One region of the Pandoraea fibrosis genome, then DNA from elsewhere that is predicted to be linked to it. Evidence: predicted binding sites of a transcription regulator. Region 1 holds the regulator's gene; the other holds the start of a gene.
What was found. The regulator LexA, encoded in region 1, represses DNA repair genes until DNA is damaged. The targets are predictions, from matches to a motif close to ACTGTATNNNNATACAGT.
Positions count from the first base shown of each region.

Region 2: the regulator LexA is predicted to act here: its motif matches at 3,133-3,150, upstream of recA (recombinase RecA).

Region 1 is NZ_CP047385.1:3,874,249-3,883,160, forward strand. It holds gene cysW (sulfate ABC transporter permease subunit CysW) at 1-290, opposite strand, end outside; gene cysT (sulfate ABC transporter permease subunit CysT) at 321-1,184, opposite strand; gene PI93_RS16990 (sulfate ABC transporter substrate-binding protein) at 1,209-2,240, opposite strand; gene lexA (transcriptional repressor LexA) at 2,642-3,295, shown strand; gene PI93_RS17000 (hypothetical protein) at 3,464-3,892, shown strand; gene PI93_RS17005 (enoyl-CoA hydratase/isomerase family protein) at 3,931-5,043, opposite strand; gene typA (translational GTPase TypA) at 5,260-7,083, opposite strand; gene PI93_RS17015 (hypothetical protein) at 7,082-7,291, shown strand; gene PI93_RS17020 (MarR family winged helix-turn-helix transcriptional regulator) at 7,460-7,879, shown strand; gene PI93_RS17025 (efflux transporter outer membrane subunit) at 7,998-8,912, shown strand, end outside.
Region 2 is NZ_CP047385.1:1,568,991-1,577,902, forward strand. It holds gene PI93_RS07000 (MFS transporter) at 1-448, opposite strand, end outside; gene PI93_RS07005 (sensor histidine kinase) at 620-2,179, opposite strand; gene PI93_RS07010 (response regulator transcription factor) at 2,314-3,003, opposite strand; gene recA (recombinase RecA) at 3,206-4,270, shown strand; gene recX (recombination regulator RecX) at 4,455-4,910, shown strand; gene PI93_RS07025 (DUF2889 domain-containing protein) at 5,220-5,906, shown strand; gene sucC (ADP-forming succinate--CoA ligase subunit beta) at 5,903-7,069, shown strand; gene sucD (succinate--CoA ligase subunit alpha) at 7,154-8,035, shown strand; gene PI93_RS07040 (TerC family protein) at 8,182-8,910, shown strand.

The DNA.
Region 1 (8,912 bases):
GCCACACCGAACACCAGATTCAGCGGCACGGCAATGAGCGCGATCAGCAGCGTGAGGCGAACGGCGGAGAGGGCGTCGTCGTTCGTCAGGCCATCCCAGTAAGCGGCGAAGCCCTTGCCCAACGCGGTGACGAAGACCGACGCGAGCGGCAACACCAGAAACAATGCGAAGAACAGCAGCGCCACGCCAATGAGCACGGCCTTGACGAGCGCGGGCTCGTCGGTCGGATCGGCGTTACGAGCCTTGGTGGCTTGCGGCAGGTTGCGCGACAGTGCGAGTGAATCTGACATGATCGAAACGTTCTCTTTCGTTTTCCGACATCACACGCCACTGGCGCGCCGGCCCGAATGACGGCGTTGCAGCCACCATTGCAGGGTATTGATCAACAGCAGCAACACGAACGAGATCACCAGCATCACCACGGCCAGTGCCGCCGCGCCTGCGTAGTCGAACTGTTCGAGCTTGGTCACGATCAGCAACGAGGTGATCTCCGAGACCATCGGAATGTTGCCGGCGATGAAGATGACCGAACCGTATTCGCCCACGGCACGCGCAAAGGCCAGCGCGAAACCGGTCAGCAGCGCAGGCAGCACGGCCGGAAGAATCACGTGACGCAGCGTCTGCCAGCGTGTCGCACCCAGGCACGCGGCGGCCTCTTCCTGCTCGCGCTCGAACTCTTCGAGTACCGGCTGAAGCGTGCGCACCACGAACGGCAATCCGATGAACGTGAGCGCCACGAAAATGCCCAGCGGCGTGAAGGCGATCTTGATGCCGAGCGGCTCGAACCAGCGACCGATCCAGCCGTTCGGCGCATAGATCGCCGCGAGCACGATGCCGGCCACCGACGTGGGCAACGCGAACGGCAGGTCGATCAGCGCGTCGACGAAACGCTTGCCCGGGAACGTGTAGCGCACCAGCACCCACGCCAGAATGAAACCGAAGATGGCGTTGAGGATGGCGGCCGCCAGCGAGATGCCGAACGTGAGGCGATACGACGCCAACACGCGCGGCGAACCCACTGCGGCGACGAAGCTCGCCCAGTCGAGCGAGCTTGCCTTGATGAAGACCATCAGCAACGGCACCAGCACCACGAGACTCAGGTAGGCGACGGTGTAGCCCATCGTCAGGCCAAAGCCCGGCAAGGCACTCGGCTTGCGCCAGAGGGGAAACAGTGCGGTACTCATGCGGAGGTCCCTGTCGTCTTGACGTTATTTCTTGGTGTAGATCTGGTCGAAGATGCCGCCGTCGGCAAAGTGCTTGGCCTGCGTCTTCGTCCAGCCGCCAAGATCGGCGTCGACGGTGTAGAGCTTGAGCTTCGGATATTGCGACTCATACTTCTTCGCGATTTCCGGCGAGCGCGGACGATAGAAGTGCTTCGCAGCGATTTCCTGACCTTGCGGCGAATACAGCCATTGCAGGTAGGCCTCGGCAGCCTTGCGGGTTCCGTGCTTGTCGACGTTCTTGTCGACCACGGCCACCGGCGGCTCCGTCAGAATCGACGACGACGGCACCACAATGTCGAACTTGTCCGGACCGAGATCCTTGACCGACAACAGCGCTTCGTTTTCCCAGGCGATCAGCACGTCGCCGATGCCGCGTTCCACGAAGGTCGTGGTCGCGCCGCGGGCGCCCGAGTCGAGCACGCCGACATTCTTGTAGAGCGCCTTGACGAAGTCCTGCGCCTTTTGCTCGTTGCCGCCCGGTTGCTTGAGCGCGTAGAGCCATGCGGCGAGATAGTTCCAGCGGGCACCGGCCGACGTCTTCGGGTTCGGCGTCACCACACTGATGCCGGGCTTGACGAGGTCGCCCCAGTCCTTGATGCCCTTCGGGTTGCCCTTGCGCACCAGCAGCACGATCGTGGAGGTGTACGGCGTGGCGTTGTCCGGCAGACGCTTCTGCCAGTCCTTGTTCACGAGACCGGCCTGTGCCAGTTCGTCGATATCGGCTGAGATACCGAGCGTGACAACGTCGGCGGGCGCGCCATCGAGCACGGTACGGGCTTGCTTGCCCGAGCCGCCGTGCGAGGCCTTCACCGTCACCGTGTCGCCGCTGGTCTGCTTGTAATGGGCTTCGAAAGCCTTGTTGTAGTCCGCGTACAGCTCACGCGTCGGGTCATACGACACGTTGAGCAACGACAGGCTTGCCGCCTGCGCCTGAATCGTCATGCCGGCGGCCAGTGCCAGGCCGCCCAGAGCGACCACCAGCTTTTTAGCTTTCCATCCCCGTGCTGCTTTGCTCATGACTTGCACTCCTTGTTTGCTTCTCGTGTGTAGGAGGCCAGTCTATGAGGGCGGCTAAATAATTAAAAATAATATTTTTTCTTTTGTTTATGCCGGAATAAGGATTAGAGAAATCGTGCTGAGCCGTCGATTTTGGCGGCTCAAATGGGCTCGGCGCCCTCTCCGACGGCCGTCAGCGCCCTCGTCCCCTTGTCAATTAATGCGAGAAAGACCGTCCGCGCGCTTGCCGTGTCCTGCGTTTGACGGCAGGTCCGGTGCGCCAGAAGCCTTCATGGCTGGACATTGCAGCATCAGACTGATGCCGAACGGCAAGAACTTCACGCACTACTTGAAGTTTTCCCTTGCCTTTTTGCAAACACTGTACAAAAATACAGCCACCTGTGCTTCCATACAGTGATGCCATGATCAAACTTACCGCACGTCAACAGCAGGTCTACGAACTGGTCCGACAAGCGATTGAGCGCACCGGCTTTCCGCCAACGCGCGCTGAAATCGCAGCCGAACTCGGCTTCTCTTCCGCCAATGCCGCGGAGGAGCACCTGCGGGCGCTGGCGCGCAAAGGGGTGATCGAACTGGCAGCGGGTCAGTCGCGTGGCATTCGCCTCAAGCGTCTGGATGAAGCCGGCGGTGTGCACCAGTACACCTTGCCGCACATGGGCCTGATGCAGTTGTCGCTGCCGCTCGTCGGGCGCGTGGCTGCCGGCAGCCCGATCCTCGCGCAGGAACACATTGAGCGCAACTTCCAGTGCGACCCGAACATGTTCGCGCGTCAGCCCGACTACCTGTTGAAGGTGCGCGGGATGTCGATGCGCGACGCAGGCATTCTCGATGGCGATCTGCTGGCCGTGCAAAAGGCCGCCGACGCTCGCGAAGGTCAGATCGTCGTGGCACGTCTTGGCGACGATGTCACCGTCAAACGTTTTCATCGCGTGCCGGGTGGCGTCGAATTGATCGCCGAGAATCCCGACTTCGAGAACATCAACGTCGACGAAGGTAGCGGCGACTTCGCGCTGGAAGGGATTGCGGTCGGCCTGATCCGCAACAACGACCTCTAAGCGCGAATCCGGGGACTGCGCGCCATCGCGCAGCGCCTCACTCCCTGAAGATTTGTATTTCCGACTGCGCCGGGCTGGGTCCGGCGCCCGTGCCCTGCTGCGCCCGCGATTCGCGAAATACGCGGCAGGACGCGCCCCTCAGACCCACATTGGAACAAGGATCGCATCATGGCTCGACTCTTTGGTTTGCTGCGTACGTCTTTTAGTCAACCGCATGTGCGCGTGTCGTCACAGGCCCGGATGTCGGCCGTATATGGACTCTCGGCGCTGTCTGGCCCGTTCGCTTCAGCACCCGTTGTCGCTCGCTCCTATACGGTGCCGGCACGCTCGCGTACCACCGCGCTGCCCCGCGCGCTCACGGCTGCCGTGGCGTCGGCAACGCGTCGCGTATGCCCCTCGGGGAAAGCGATCAAGGCATCGCGCAACGTGCGCGAACTTCAGCGTCGCGATGCACACGAGACGGATACGGCTCACGAGCGTCATGACGTGCGCGTGTATCGCGACGTGTCGCATATCGTGATGGTCGGCAGCATTGCCGACATCTGCCGCAAGCTCGATCAGGCCGTCGGCGAGCAATTCTGCCTGGCAGCGGTATAGGCTTCGGATAGACCCGCCGCCACACGCCGCAGCAGGACTTACTGACCGAGTTGACGCAGCGGGTTGTCCGCGCCCGAGCGATCGCCCTCGAAGAATCGCGTGACGTCGGCGGGTTTCACCGACTCGATATCGGCATGCTGCCAACGCGGCGCATGGTCTTTGTCGACAACCAACGCACGAATGCCCTCGACGCTCTCCGCGCCGGTACGGCCATCGAGGTTGAAGACGCTGCGCATCATCAGCCACTCTTCACGCAGATCATCGGCCAACGAGAGTTTGCGTGCACGACGCACCTGCTCCAGCGTGACACACACCATCAACGGCGAGCGTTTGCTGCGCAGCAAGTGTTCCGTCTCCTGTGCCCATCCTGAGTATTCGCAACGCGCTTCGTGCTTGAGCGACTTCAGGATGGCCGGCATGTCCGACAGGCCGAAGTGACTGTCGATCACATCGCGCAACGGTGCGAGCTTGCCTGGCGCCAGACCGGCGGGAGCAAGACAGTCTCGGGCGAACGTGCGCGCAGCGTTGAGCACCGCCTCGCTGTCCTGCCATTCGCCATTTGCCAGCAACTCGCACAGCGCGGGCAGTGAGGCACGCGGCACGACAACGTCGGCGAGGCCGATCTCGCATGCATCGATCGCGCCGAACACAATGCCGGTCGTGCCGAGATACTCGCCGAGATGTCCCGCGAGATTCGCGAGGAAGAACCCACCGCCAACGTCGGGGAACAAGCCGATCGCCGTCTCCGGCATTGCCATTCGCGTCGCTTCGGTGACGATACGCAATGCGGCGCCTTGCGAGATACCCATGCCGCCGCCCATGACCACGCCATCCATCAGCGCGATATAGGGCTTCGGATACGTGGCAATCGTGTAATTCAGTGTGTATTCGTCAGTGAAGAAATCCATGATGTCGGTGCGCCCCGCGCTCACGGCCTCATGGAAATAACGAATGTCGCCACCCGCACACAACCCCTTCTCGCCTTCGCCTTGCAACACAACGCCCAGCACCTTGGGATCGTCACGCCAATCGCCCAGTGCTGATGCCATCGCACGAATCATGTCATGCGAGAGCGCATTGAGCGCCTTCGGGCGAGTCAGGGTGATAAAGCCGATACGGCCGCGGATTTCGGTTCGAACAAATTCGGTCATGTCTGGCGAGTGCTTCAGAAATGTCAACGGAACGGACGCGCGTGCGACGTCGTCCTCTCGGGGGCTATCGACAGCATGCGGGCACGCATGCACCGCATCTCAGAAACCACAACGGAAACAAAAAAAGCCGGTGCGAGAGGCACCGGCTTTCTTTCCAACAGATTAGCGTCGACGCAGCGGATCGTTATCCGCTACGCCGCGACACCATCGCCGGTTTTACTTCTGCTCACGCGATGCGCGCTTGCGCTCGTGTTCCACGAGGTAGCGCTTGCGCAGGCGAATCGTCTGCGGCGTGACTTCGACGAGTTCGTCGTCGTCGATGAATTCGACGGCGTATTCGAGGCTCATCGCGATCGGCGGCACCAGACGCACGGCTTCGTCGGTACCCGACGCACGCACGTTCGTCAGCTGCTTGCCCTTGATCGGGTTGACCACGAGGTCGTTGTCACGGCTGTGGATACCGATGATCATGCCTTCGTACAGCGCGTCGCCCGGCGACACGAACATGCGGCCGCGATCTTGCAGCTTCCACAGTGCGTAGGCCACGGCAGCGCCGTCGTCCTGCGAGATCAACACGCCGTTGCGGCGCTCACCCAACGTACCATCCTTGAGCGGGGCGTAGGCGTCGAAAATGTGGCTCATCAAGCCCGTGCCACGGGTCATCGACAGAAACTCGCCCTGGAAGCCGATCAGGCCGCGAGCCGGAATGCGGTACTCGAGGCGGGTACGGCCACGGCCGTCCGACACCATGTCCAGCATTTCGCCCTTGCGGCGGCCAATTTCTTCCATGACCGCGCCCTGGTGTTCGTCTTCCAGGTCGATGGTCAGCATTTCATACGGCTCGTGCTTCACACCGTCGATTTCCTTGAGCACCACGCGCGGACGCGACACGGCCAGTTCATAGCCTTCGCGACGCATGTTCTCGATGAGAATCGTCAGGTGCAGTTCGCCACGGCCAGACACTTCGAAGACGGAGTCTTCAGCCGTATCTTTCACACGCAGCGCCACGTTGTGATTCAGTTCCTTGTGCAGACGATCGCGGATCTGACGGCTCGTCACGAACTTGCCTTCACGGCCCGCCAGCGGCGACGTGTTCACGCAGAAGTTCATGGTCAGCGTCGGCTCATCCACCGTCAGCAGCGGCAGGGCTTCCGGCGTGTCGACGTCGCAAATCGTTGCGCCGATACCCACGTCTTCAATCCCGTTGATCAGCACGATGTCGCCCGCTTCCGCGCCTTCCGGCGACATCACGCGCTCGAGGCCACGGAACGTCAGCACCTGATTGATCTTGCGCTTGAGCACTTCGCCGTCCGGGCCGAAGCGCATCACGACTTGCTGACCCGGCTTGATACGGCCACGCGTGATACGGCCCACACCGATACGACCAACGAACGTCGAATAGTCGAGCGAGCTGATCTGCAATTGCAGCGGCGCTTCCGGGTCGGCTTCGCGAACCGGCACGTGTTCGAGAATCGCGTCGAACAACGGCTTCATCGTGCCTCCGCGCACTTCCGAGTCGAGGCTCGCGAACCCGTTCAGGGCCGACGCGTAGACGATCGGGAAGTCGAGCTGCTCGTCGGTTGCGCCGAGCTTGTCCATCAGATCGAACGTCTGGTTGATCACCCAATCCGGACGTGCACCCGGACGGTCGATCTTGTTGACCACGACGATCGGCTTCAGACCGAGGCCCAGGGCCTTGCGGGTCACGAAGCGCGTTTGCGGCATCGGGCCTTCGACGGCGTCGACGAGCAACAACACGCTATCGACCATCGAAAGCACACGTTCCACTTCACCGCCGAAGTCCGCGTGTCCCGGGGTATCGACGATGTTGATGTGCGTGCCTTCGTACTCGACGGCGCAGTTTTTGGCGAGGATCGTGATGCCGCGCTCTTTTTCAATGTCGTTCGAGTCCATCACGCGTTCAGCAACTTGCTGGTTTTCGCGGAAAGTGCCCGATTGGCGCAGCAACTGGTCGACGAGCGTGGTTTTGCCGTGGTCGACGTGCGCGATGATGGCGATATTACGGAGAGCGCGGGTCATGAAAGAGGTGCTCGAAAAAGCCTTTGGAGAATCAGCGATTCTACCACTTGCGCATGTCTCACGTCATGGCATTTCTGCAATGCAACAACGGTGTGCCGCTTTGACTCACCTTCGTCACGAATTCCTCGTCACCCTTCCCCGTCCATTTCCTACCGTCGCGCACCAAGATAGAGCAAACAATCTAATTTTTGACGAAATATTTGCCTAGTCAACTATTGCATGGCCTTGAAATTTATTAAGTGGACGCTATAATCGTGACTAGTCAACCATTGCAGCAGCACGAAAATGAGCGAACCGCCCGTCACCCTCTCCGCTACGACGCCCACGTCGCAGCCGGACGCCCCCCCAGAGCGACCCTCCCCGCAACGCATACGACATTGACGATTCCCTCGGGTATCTCGTTGCCCGGGTGCGTCAGCTGATCATGGCCGAGTTGACGAAGGAAACCTCGCAGTACGGCCTGACGAGCACGCAGGCGACCATGCTCTATAAGGTGGCGACGGGCAAGAGCAAGACGGCAGCCGATCTGGCCCGTGATTACTGCATCGACGCGAGCGCGGTCACGCGCTTGCTCGACCGGTTGGAAGCCCACGGTTTGCTGGTCCGCGAGCGCAGCAAGATGGACCGCCGCACGGTGAATCTGAGTGCGACCGAAGCCGGATACGCCATGGCCGACCGGATGCCCGACATTTTCGTGCGTGCCGCCGACCATCTGATGCGCGGTTTTTCCGTGGAGGAAGTGGGCTTTCTGAAGAGTCTGTTACGGCGAGTGATCGCCAACGGCGAATCGGGGTGACGGCGAAAACCGTTCCGATCCGCCCCAGAAAAGCATGACGAGTCCACTATTTCATACCTCGTCACTGCCCGATTCCCGATTATTGTCAGTACAAGACTTCACTCGTAAAGGTTTTGCGATGAAAGCGGCCTCACCGTTACTCCCGCGTTTGCGGGCCCGCTCAGCGATTTCCGCCCTCTGTCTGGCGGCTGCGACGCTGGGCTTTGCCGGTTGCGCGAACTTCGCCGGCATCCACAGCGACAAGCAGATCAGCACTCCCGATCAGTATCAGACCCAGCGCAGCCTGCCCTCCGAGGGCGGCCAATGGCCGGGCACCGATTGGGCGCAGCGCTTTGGCGATCCGCAACTCGTCTCGCTGATCGACGAAGCCCTTGCCGGCAACCCCGATCTGGCCATGGCCGCCGCCCGCTTGAAGGCAGCGCAGGCGCAGACCGAAGGGGCAGCCGCAGCGTTGCTGCCGTCGGTCAACTTCTCGGGCGACGTCTACCGCACCCAGTTCACGGAAAACACCATCTATCCGCCGGGCTACGGCGGTACGTGGTTCACGCAGGGCGATCTGACGGCCTCGCTGTCGTGGGAACTCGACCTGTGGGGTAAGAACCGGTCGGCGCGCGCGCAGGCCACGTCGGCCGAGCGTGCCGAAGAAGCCGAAGATCAGGAAGTGCGACTCGCGCTGGCGACGGCGGTGGCGCGCTCGTACAACCAGCTCGCGCAGCAGTACGCGCTGCATGACGTACTCGATCGCATCAGCAAGCAACGCCAGAATCTGGGCAAGCTCACGGCGGACCGTGTGCGCGCCGGTCTCGACACGCAAGTCGAGCAGAAACAGGCCGACAGCAACAGCGCCGACATTCAGACGCAAATCGCACAGCTCGACGGTCAGATTCTGCTCACGCGCCATCAACTCGGCGTGTTGCTCGGCAAAGGTCCGGACCGCGGACTGGAAATTGCACCGCCGAAACTTGCCCAATTGCCGACCCCGGCCCTGCCTGACAATCTGCCGCTCGCCCTGCTCGGCCGCCGCCCGGACATC
Region 2 (8,912 bases), 2.3 Mb from region 1:
CGTGCTCGGCCACGTACGTCGCTGCACCGCCGTATTCGCCGCCGAGGGCCAGACCCTGCAGCAAACGCATGGCAATGAAGATCACCGGTGCGGCAATCCCCCACGACGCATAGCCCGGCAACAGACCGACGACCAGCGTGGACAGGCCCATCAACGTGATGGTTACGAGGAACGTGTACTTGCGGCCAACCAGGTCACCGATGCGGCCGAAAACGATGGCGCCGAACGGACGCACCGCGAAGCCCGCCGCAAACGACAGCAGCGTGAAGATGAATGCCGCGGTCGGATTGATGCCCGAGAAGAAGTGTCTGCTGATGAAAGCGGCCAACGAACCGGCCAGATAAAAGTCGTACCACTCGAACACTGTGCCCAGCGACGACGCGAAGATGACTTTGCGTTCTTCTTTGGTCATCGGCGCATGCGTAGTGGCTGTCGTTGCAGTAGCCATGCGGTTGTCTCCTGTAATGTAAGCACGCCCCTGGGTCGTGCCCGGGCCGTTGCAACTGATTATTGGAGGACAACCTTACCGCCGTCTGACGCCAAACTGACTCGAACCTTACGTGGCTAGGGACTTACCCTCGACTTTGGTGCGAAATCGACCGTATTTCGAGTGTTTTCGTCAAGCATGCGGGTTTTCGATAGGCGCGTCCGCGAGCGGTAACGTCACCCGGATGAGCGTGCCGGTTGCTTCGGGGTGCTGGGCGTCGACATGGTCGAGCACGCTCACGTCGCCGCGATGAATCTGCACGATCTCCCGCACGATGGCGAGCCCCAGACCGCTGCCGTCGCTGTCGCTGCCGAGAATGCGATAGAAGCGCTCGAAAACGCGCGGACGCTCCGCCGCAGGAATGCCCGGCCCGGTGTCTTCCACTTCCAGATGGACGAAGCCGTCAGACGCCTCATGTCGCAGGCGAACCGTCACCTTGCCGCCGGCCGGCGTGTAGCGGATCGCGTTGTCGATCAGATTGTTGAGCAACTCGCGCAGCATTACCGGTTGCCCGGACAGATGCACCGGGAATGGCGGCTCCTCGAAGCCAAGGTCGATCCGTTTGGCGAAGGCCGCCTGGAACCAGTCCTGCATCGCGCTTCGGGCGAGCACGCTGAGGTTGACCGGGGTGAACGCGGCGGCGTCGTTCGCGCTGTTCTCCGCGCGTGCCAATGCCAGCAACTGATTGACGAGACGTGCTGCCTGCTCGGAGCTGACTGCGATTTGCGAGAGCGAACGGCGTAGTTCGTCGGGAGATGTCTGGCGCAAGGCGAGTTCTGCCTGCATGCGCAGCCCGGCCAGCGGTGTCTTGAGCTGGTGAGCGGCGTCGGCGATGAAGCGCTGCTGGAGCTTCATGTTCTGTTCGAGCCGCCCGAGCAGATCGTTCAGCGAACCCACGAGCGGTGCGATCTCCGGCGGCGCCTGACGCGCTTCGAGTGGCGACAGGTCGTCGGGACGTCTGGCGCGGATATGTTCCTGCAACGCGTGCAGCGGCGCGAGACCGCGCGACAGGCCGAACCACACAAGGATGATGGCCAGCGGCAGGATCACGAACTGCGGCAGGATCACGCCCTTGATGATTTCGTTCGCCAGTTGACTGCGTTTGTCGAGCGTCTCCGCGACCTGCACGAGCGCCATGCTGCCCGGTGGCGCCATGCGGGGCAGATCGACATAGGTGAACGCGACTCGAATATCGTTGCCGCCAACGTTCTCGTCGCGAAACTGGACGACACCCGGTTGCGGACGGTCGTCTTCATGCGGCAAAGGCAGATCTGCCGTGCCGGCCACGAGTTCGCCCTTCGCGCCGAGCACCTGAAAGTAGACGTTGTCGGTGGCGTCGGCGCGCAGCAGGTCGCGTGCGGGCATGGGGAGCGTGAGCGTGACTTGTCCGCGATCCGAATGGACTTGCTGCGCGAGCACGTAGGTGTTGGTCTCGAGCGCCCGGTCGAAGGGACCGTTGGCAATCGATTTTGCGACGAGATACGTCACGGCAATGCTCATCGGCCAGAGCAGCAGCAGTGGCGCGAGCATCCAGTCGAGAATCTCGCCGAAGAGCGAGCGTGGTGGCGGCTCGGCCTCGCGTTCGAGCGGCGCGCCGAAGCCTGGGCGCACGAAAGGATCGGCGTATGGGTCGAACGGATCGGTGGCGTCGGAGGGCGAGGCGTGTGTGGGGGAGCCGCGTTGCGCCGGCATGCCGTCTGCCGAATGCGATGAGGCAGACGAGGCGTCCGGGGCCGCAGAGGTGGCGCGATGATGGTGGCGAAAGCTCAGACGCATCGGACGGGAAGACTCAAGAGGCTGGAACGGCTCGCGCCGTACGCGGCGCACTAGGCCGCATTGGCAGGCGCGGCGGCCGGCTTCTCCAGACAATACCCCAACCCACGGATCGTGGCGATGCGCACGCCGCTGGGCTCGATCTTCTTGCGCAGCCGATGCATGTACACCTCGATGGCGTTGTTACTCACCTCTTCGCCCCAGCCGCACAGATGATCGACGAGTTGCTCCTTCGAGACGAGGCGGCCTGTGCGCAACAGCAGCACTTCGAGCAATTCGAGTTCGCGGGCCGACAGGTCGAGCATCTGCTCATGAATGTAGGCGGTGCGCCCGACCTGATCGAAGCTGAGTGGGCCGTGACGGATCACGGTGGAGCCACCGCCTGCGCCACGCCGGGTCAACGCCCGCACGCGCGCTTCGAGTTCGGCCAGTGCGAAGGGCTTGGCCATGTAGTCGTCGGCGCCGAGATCGAGACCCTTGACGCGGGCATCGACACTGTCGGACGCGGTCAGGATCAGCACGGGCAGATGAGAGTTGCGCGCGCGCAGGCGGCGCAGCACTTCGTGACCGGGCAGGCGAGGCAGACCGAGGTCGAGAATCAGCAGGTCGAACGCCTGGGCGGAGAGCGCGGAGTCGGCTTCAAGCCCGGTTTTGACGTGATCGACGGCGTAGCCCCCCTGGCGCAGCGAGCGGGTCAGGGCGTCAGCCAGAATGCTGTCATCCTCTGCGATGAGAATTCGCATGGGCGTGATAGGCTTGTGTAGGCACCGGCGCCTGACGGCAGCGGTGTGTCTCCTGTGATGTTGCGGCGCGTGGTTCGCGGCTTTTTTTGTCGTTTCGGCGCTTTCGGACAACAGGCACTTGCAAAGAGCACTGGTTTTTTATACAGTACTGGCATTCACGCCTCACTCGAGCCGTCTCGCTCATCATATCAAAGGACGATTCATGGAAGAAAGCAAGAAAGGGTCTGCCAATCTGTCGGCCGAGAAAGGCAAGGCGCTCGCCGCCGCCCTCGCGCAGATCGAGAAGCAATTCGGCAAGGGCTCGATCATGCGTCTGGGCGACAGCGAGGTCGAAGCAGACATCCAGGTCGTCTCGACCGGCTCGCTGGGTCTGGACATCGCGCTGGGCGTTGGTGGCCTGCCGCGCGGTCGCGTGATCGAAATTTACGGTCCGGAATCGTCGGGCAAGACCACGCTCACGCTGCAAGTCGTGGCCGAGATGCAGAAGATCGGCGGCACCTGCGCGTTCATCGACGCAGAGCATGCGCTCGACGTCGGATACGCCAACAAGCTGGGCGTCTCGGTGCCTGAGCTGCTGATCTCGCAGCCGGACACGGGCGAACAGGCGCTGGAAATCGCCGACGCGCTGGTGCGCTCGGGCTCGATCGACCTGATCGTCATCGACTCGGTCGCGGCGCTGGTGCCGAAGGCCGAAATCGAAGGCGAGATGGGTGATTCGCTGCCGGGTCTGCAAGCGCGTCTGATGTCTCAGGCCCTGCGTAAGCTGACCGGCACCATCAAGCGCACGAACTGCACGGTGATCTTCATCAACCAGATTCGTATGAAGATCGGTGTGATGTTCGGTAACCCGGAAACCACGACGGGCGGTAACGCGCTGAAGTTCTACTCGTCGGTGCGTCTGGACATTCGCCGTATCGGCTCGATCAAGAAGGGCGACGAGGTTGTCGGTAACGAAACCCGCGTCAAGGTCGTCAAGAACAAGGTGTCGCCGCCGTTCCGCGAAGCCATCTTCGACATCCTTTACGGCCAGGGAATCTCGCGCGAAGGCGAAATCATCGATCTGGGCGTGAACGCCAAGATCGTCGAGAAGGCCGGCGCCTGGTACAGCTACAACGGCGAGAAGATCGGTCAGGGTAAGGACAACGCGCGTGAATTCCTGCGCGAAAATCCGGAGATTGCCCACGACATCGAAAACAAGGTGCGTGCATCGCTCGGCGTGACGGCGATCAACGAAACCGGCGAGATCGAAGAAGAAGACGAGGCCTGATAAGCCCCGTTTCGGAACGGCAACGCGAGGCCACATGGCATCGCGTTGCCGTTTTTGTTTTTCTAGTCCAGTCCGATTGCGCCACGATGACGTCATGATCAATCGCCGTCCTCCCCGAGATCCGAACGCACCGCCGCCCCCACCGGGTGACGAGGCCGTTTCGGTCAAGCGATCACGAAAACCCGTGCTCAGCCTCAAGGCGCGGGCACTGTCGTATCTGGCCCGTCGCGAGTACAGCCGGACGGAGCTGCGCCGCAAACTCGTGCCGTTCGCCGATGCCGAGGATCCCGAAGCGCTCGATCGTGTGCTCGACAGCCTCGAGCAGGAACGCTGGCTGTCCAACGAACGGTTTGCGGAAAGTGTGGTGAACCGGCGCGCATCGCGCCTGGGCACGACACGTATCGTCAACGAACTCAAACAACATCAGGTCGACGCCGAGACGGTCGCTGTGCTCTCGGAGCAGTTGCGCGGTACGGAACTGGCACGCGCCCGCGTCGTATGGCAAAAGAAGTTCGGCGAGGTCGCTACCACGCCCGAAGCTCGAGCCAAGCAGATGCGCTTTCTCGCCTCACGCGGTTTTTCACGTACCGTTATCAGCAAAATCGTGCGCGGTGCAGACGAGTTTTCGGACGATTGTTAACGCGCGTTGCGTCGCTTTCCTGATAGATGTGCGTGCATTCATCGGTAACGCGTCAATGACCGCCACCGTCTGGCAGGCCGCATGGATGCTGGCGTGACATGACGATGAATCTCGCGTGACGCGTCATGCCACAGTTATCGCGATATGGCGTCGCACCATGCGCCAGTCCATCTCGTGATTTTGATAACCCGACCGCCGGGTCGGGTTATTCGGCCTTATGCGGCGGGCTTCTGTTGCGCTGCGGCAGAGTGCGCCGTGGCCTATGCTAGAATCAAGATCTTTCTGCGTTCATGCATTGCACACTCTCGCATGCCGCTCTCTGAGCCTGCCTCTCGTACCTTGCGTCACCGCCGCACGATCGCTGTCGAAGCGTATTCGCGCGAGGATGGCCTATGGGACATCGAAGCCCGTCTAACCGATCACAAAGATCGGGATTTTGCATTGGCGACGGGACTTCGCAAGGAGGGCACGCCGATTCACGAGCTTTGGCTGCGTCTGACCATCGATGAGGACTTCGAGGTGCATGACGCCGAGGCCGTCTCGGACTGGGTGCCGTATCCCGGCATTTGCGATCAGATCGGCCCCGAATACCGTCAGTTGATCGGACTTAACCTGCGACGCGGCTTCCGGCACGCGGTTCGCGAGCGCCTTGGCGGCGCGGCGGGTTGTACCCATCTGACAGAACTTTGCAGTGTCCTGCCAACGGCAGCGATTCAGGCCTTTGCCGGCGTGGTGATTCATACCCCCGATACGGCGCTCAAGGCCGCCAACGATGCCGAGAGTTCGGCGCCTCCTTTCCAACTCGGACATTGTCACGCCTTGCGGTTTGATGGCGAGGCAGTGCGCCGGTTTTACCCGCGCTGGTTCAACGGCCGCGCAAACGATCGAGCGAACGAGCCCACGACGCCCGTCACAACAGAAGCGGTGCGCGATGGTGCCTCGACTCGCAAGCTCGAACCCAAACTTCCAACTCAGCAAGAAGGGAATCACGCATGAAGATTCATGAGTATCAAGGCAAGGAAATCCTCCGAAAATTCGGAGTCGCGGTGCCCCGCGGCATTCCGGCGTTTTCCGTGGACGAGGCCGTGAAGGCAGCCGAAGAACTCGGCGGTCCGGTTTGGGTGGTCAAGGCCCAGATTCACGCAGGCGGTCGCGGTAAGGGCGGCGGCGTGAAGGTTGCCAAGTCGATCGAGCAAGTGCGCGAATACGCCGGCCAGATCCTCGGCATGCAACTGGTCACGCACCAGACCGGTCCGGAAGGCCAGAAGGTCAATCGCCTGCTGATCGAAGAAGGCGCCGACATCAAGAACGAACTGTACGTCAGCCTGGTGGTTGACCGCGTCACGCAGAAGATCGTGATGATGGGTTCGAGCGAAGGCGGCATGGACATCGAAGAAGTTGCTGAAAAGCATCCGGAACTGATCCACCACGTTGTCATCGATCCGTCGGTCGGTCTGACCGATGCGCAAGCTGACGACCTGGCCAAGAAGATCAGCGTTCCCGACGCTTCGATTCCGCAAGCCCGCACGATCCTGCAAGGTCTGTACAAGGCCTTCTGGGAAACGGACGCTTCGCTGGCGGAAATCAACCCGCTGAACGTGAGCAGCAACGGCACGGTCACCGCCCTGGACGCCAAGTTCAACTTCGATTCGAACGCCCTGTTCCGTCACCCGGAAATCGTCGCGTACCGCGACCTGGACGAAGAAGATCCGGCGGAAGTCGAAGCCTCGAAGTTCGATCTGGCTTACATCTCGCTCGACGGCAACATCGGCTGTCTGGTGAACGGTGCCGGTCTGGCCATGGCCACGATGGACACCATCAAGCTGTTCGGCGGCGAACCTGCGAACTTCCTGGACGTGGGCGGTGGCGCCACGACCGAGAAGGTCACGGAAGCGTTCAAGATCATGCTGAAGAACCCGAACCTGACCGCCATTCTGGTCAACATCTTCGGCGGCATCATGCGTTGCGATGTGATCGCCGAAGGCGTGATCGCAGCATCGAAGGCCGTCTCGCTGAAGGTGCCGCTGGTCGTGCGCATGAAGGGCACGAACGAGGACCTGGGCAAGAAGATGCTCGCCGAATCCGGCCTGCCGATCATCTCTGCGGACAGCATGGAAGAAGCTGCCCAGAAGGTTGTCGCGGCTGCCGCAGGCAAGTAACCAGAACAGTCGAAGCCGCAGCGGCGCGCCGCCCCGAGGGGTTGCGCGAATGCTGCCCGGCAACCGGATGAAGGAAATCAAGCAATGTCGATTCTGATCAACAAAGATACCAAGGTCATCACCCAGGGTATTACTGGCAAAACCGGCCAGTTCCATACCCGCATGTGCCGCGAATACGCGAACGGCAAGAACGCGTTCGTCGCTGGCGTGAACCCGAAGAAGGCTGGCGAAGACTTCGAGGGCATTCCCATTTTCGGTTCGGTCAAGGACGCGAAGGCACAGACCGGCGCGACCGTGTCGGTGATCTACGTGCCGCCCGCAGGCGCGGCTGCCGCGATCTGGGAAGCTGTTGAAGCCGACCTGGATCTGGCGATCTGTATCACGGAAGGTATCCCCGTTCGTGACATGATCGAAGTGAAGGACCGTATGCGTCGCGAAGGTCGCAAGACCCTGCTGCTCGGCCCGAATTGCCCGGGCGTGATCACGCCGGACGAACTGAAGATCGGCATCATGCCGGGTCACATCCACAAGAAGGGTCGCATCGGCGTGGTCTCGCGCTCGGGCACCCTGACGTACGAAGCCGTGGGTCAACTGACCGCCCTGGGTCTGGGCCAGTCGACCGCCGTCGGTATCGGTGGCGACCCGATCAACGGTCTGAAGCACATCGACGTCATGAAGATGTTCAACGACGATCCGGATACGGACGCCGTGATCATGATCGGTGAAATCGGTGGTCCGGACGAAGCGACGGCCGCCGAGTGGATCAAGGGCAACATGAAGAAGCCGGTCGTCGGCTTCATCGCCGGTGTGACGGCGCCCCCGGGCAAGCGCATGGGCCACGCCGGCGCGCTGATCTCGGGCGGTGCCGACACGGCCGAAGCCAAGCTGGCCATCATGGACGCCTGCGGTATCAAGGTGACCCGTAATCCGTCGGAAATGGGCCGCCTGCTCAAGGCTGCGCTGTAATTCCCGCCGGATGACCGCATCACGGCCGTCGGAACCGGCGAGCGTGTAATCGGTCAGGAAAAGGGAGCCCGGAACATCGGGCTCCCTTTTTTGCTATTGCAATTCCCAAGTCATTCGCTTCATTCGTTCCCGAGGATATTCCCGCTATGCTTGCGTTTTTTGCCGAGCTGAACTGGGCCGCGGTCCTGCAGATCATCATGATCGACATCCTGTTGGGTGGCGACAATGCCGTGGTGATCGCGCTGGCCTGCCGCAACCTGCCGGCCAAGCAACGGTTGCAGGGAATCATGTGGGGGACGGTTGGCGCCATCGTGTTGCGCGTGATCCTGATCGCGTTCGCCGTGACGCTGCTCGCGGTGCCGTACCTTAAGGCGCTCGGGGGCTTGTTGTTGCTCTGGATCGGGACCAAGCTGCTGGTGCCCGACCATGACGCTCACGACAGTGTGAAGCCGGCCGACAAGCTCTGGACTGCCATCAAGACCATCATCGTGGCCGATCTGGTGATGAGCATCGATAACGTGATCGCGATTGCCGGTGCGGCAGAAAGTGCCGCCGATCATCATCAATTGCCGCTCGTGATCTTCGGTCTGCTCGTGAGCATTCCGCTCATCGTCTGGGGCTCGCAACTGGTGCTCAAGGCCCTCGACCGGTTTCCGTTCATCATCATCGCCGGTGCGGCGCTGCTCGGCTGGATCGCGGGCGGTCTGATCGTCTCGGACCCGGGCATCGGGCACCTGCTGCATTTGCCGGGGGCGGCCGCCGAATACACACATTACGTGGCGTGCGCCATCGGTGCTGTGCTGGTCGTGGTGGTAGGGCTCATCCTCAAGCGACGCAGCGAGGCACGTCAATTGCGTGCAACCTCTTCGGAATAATC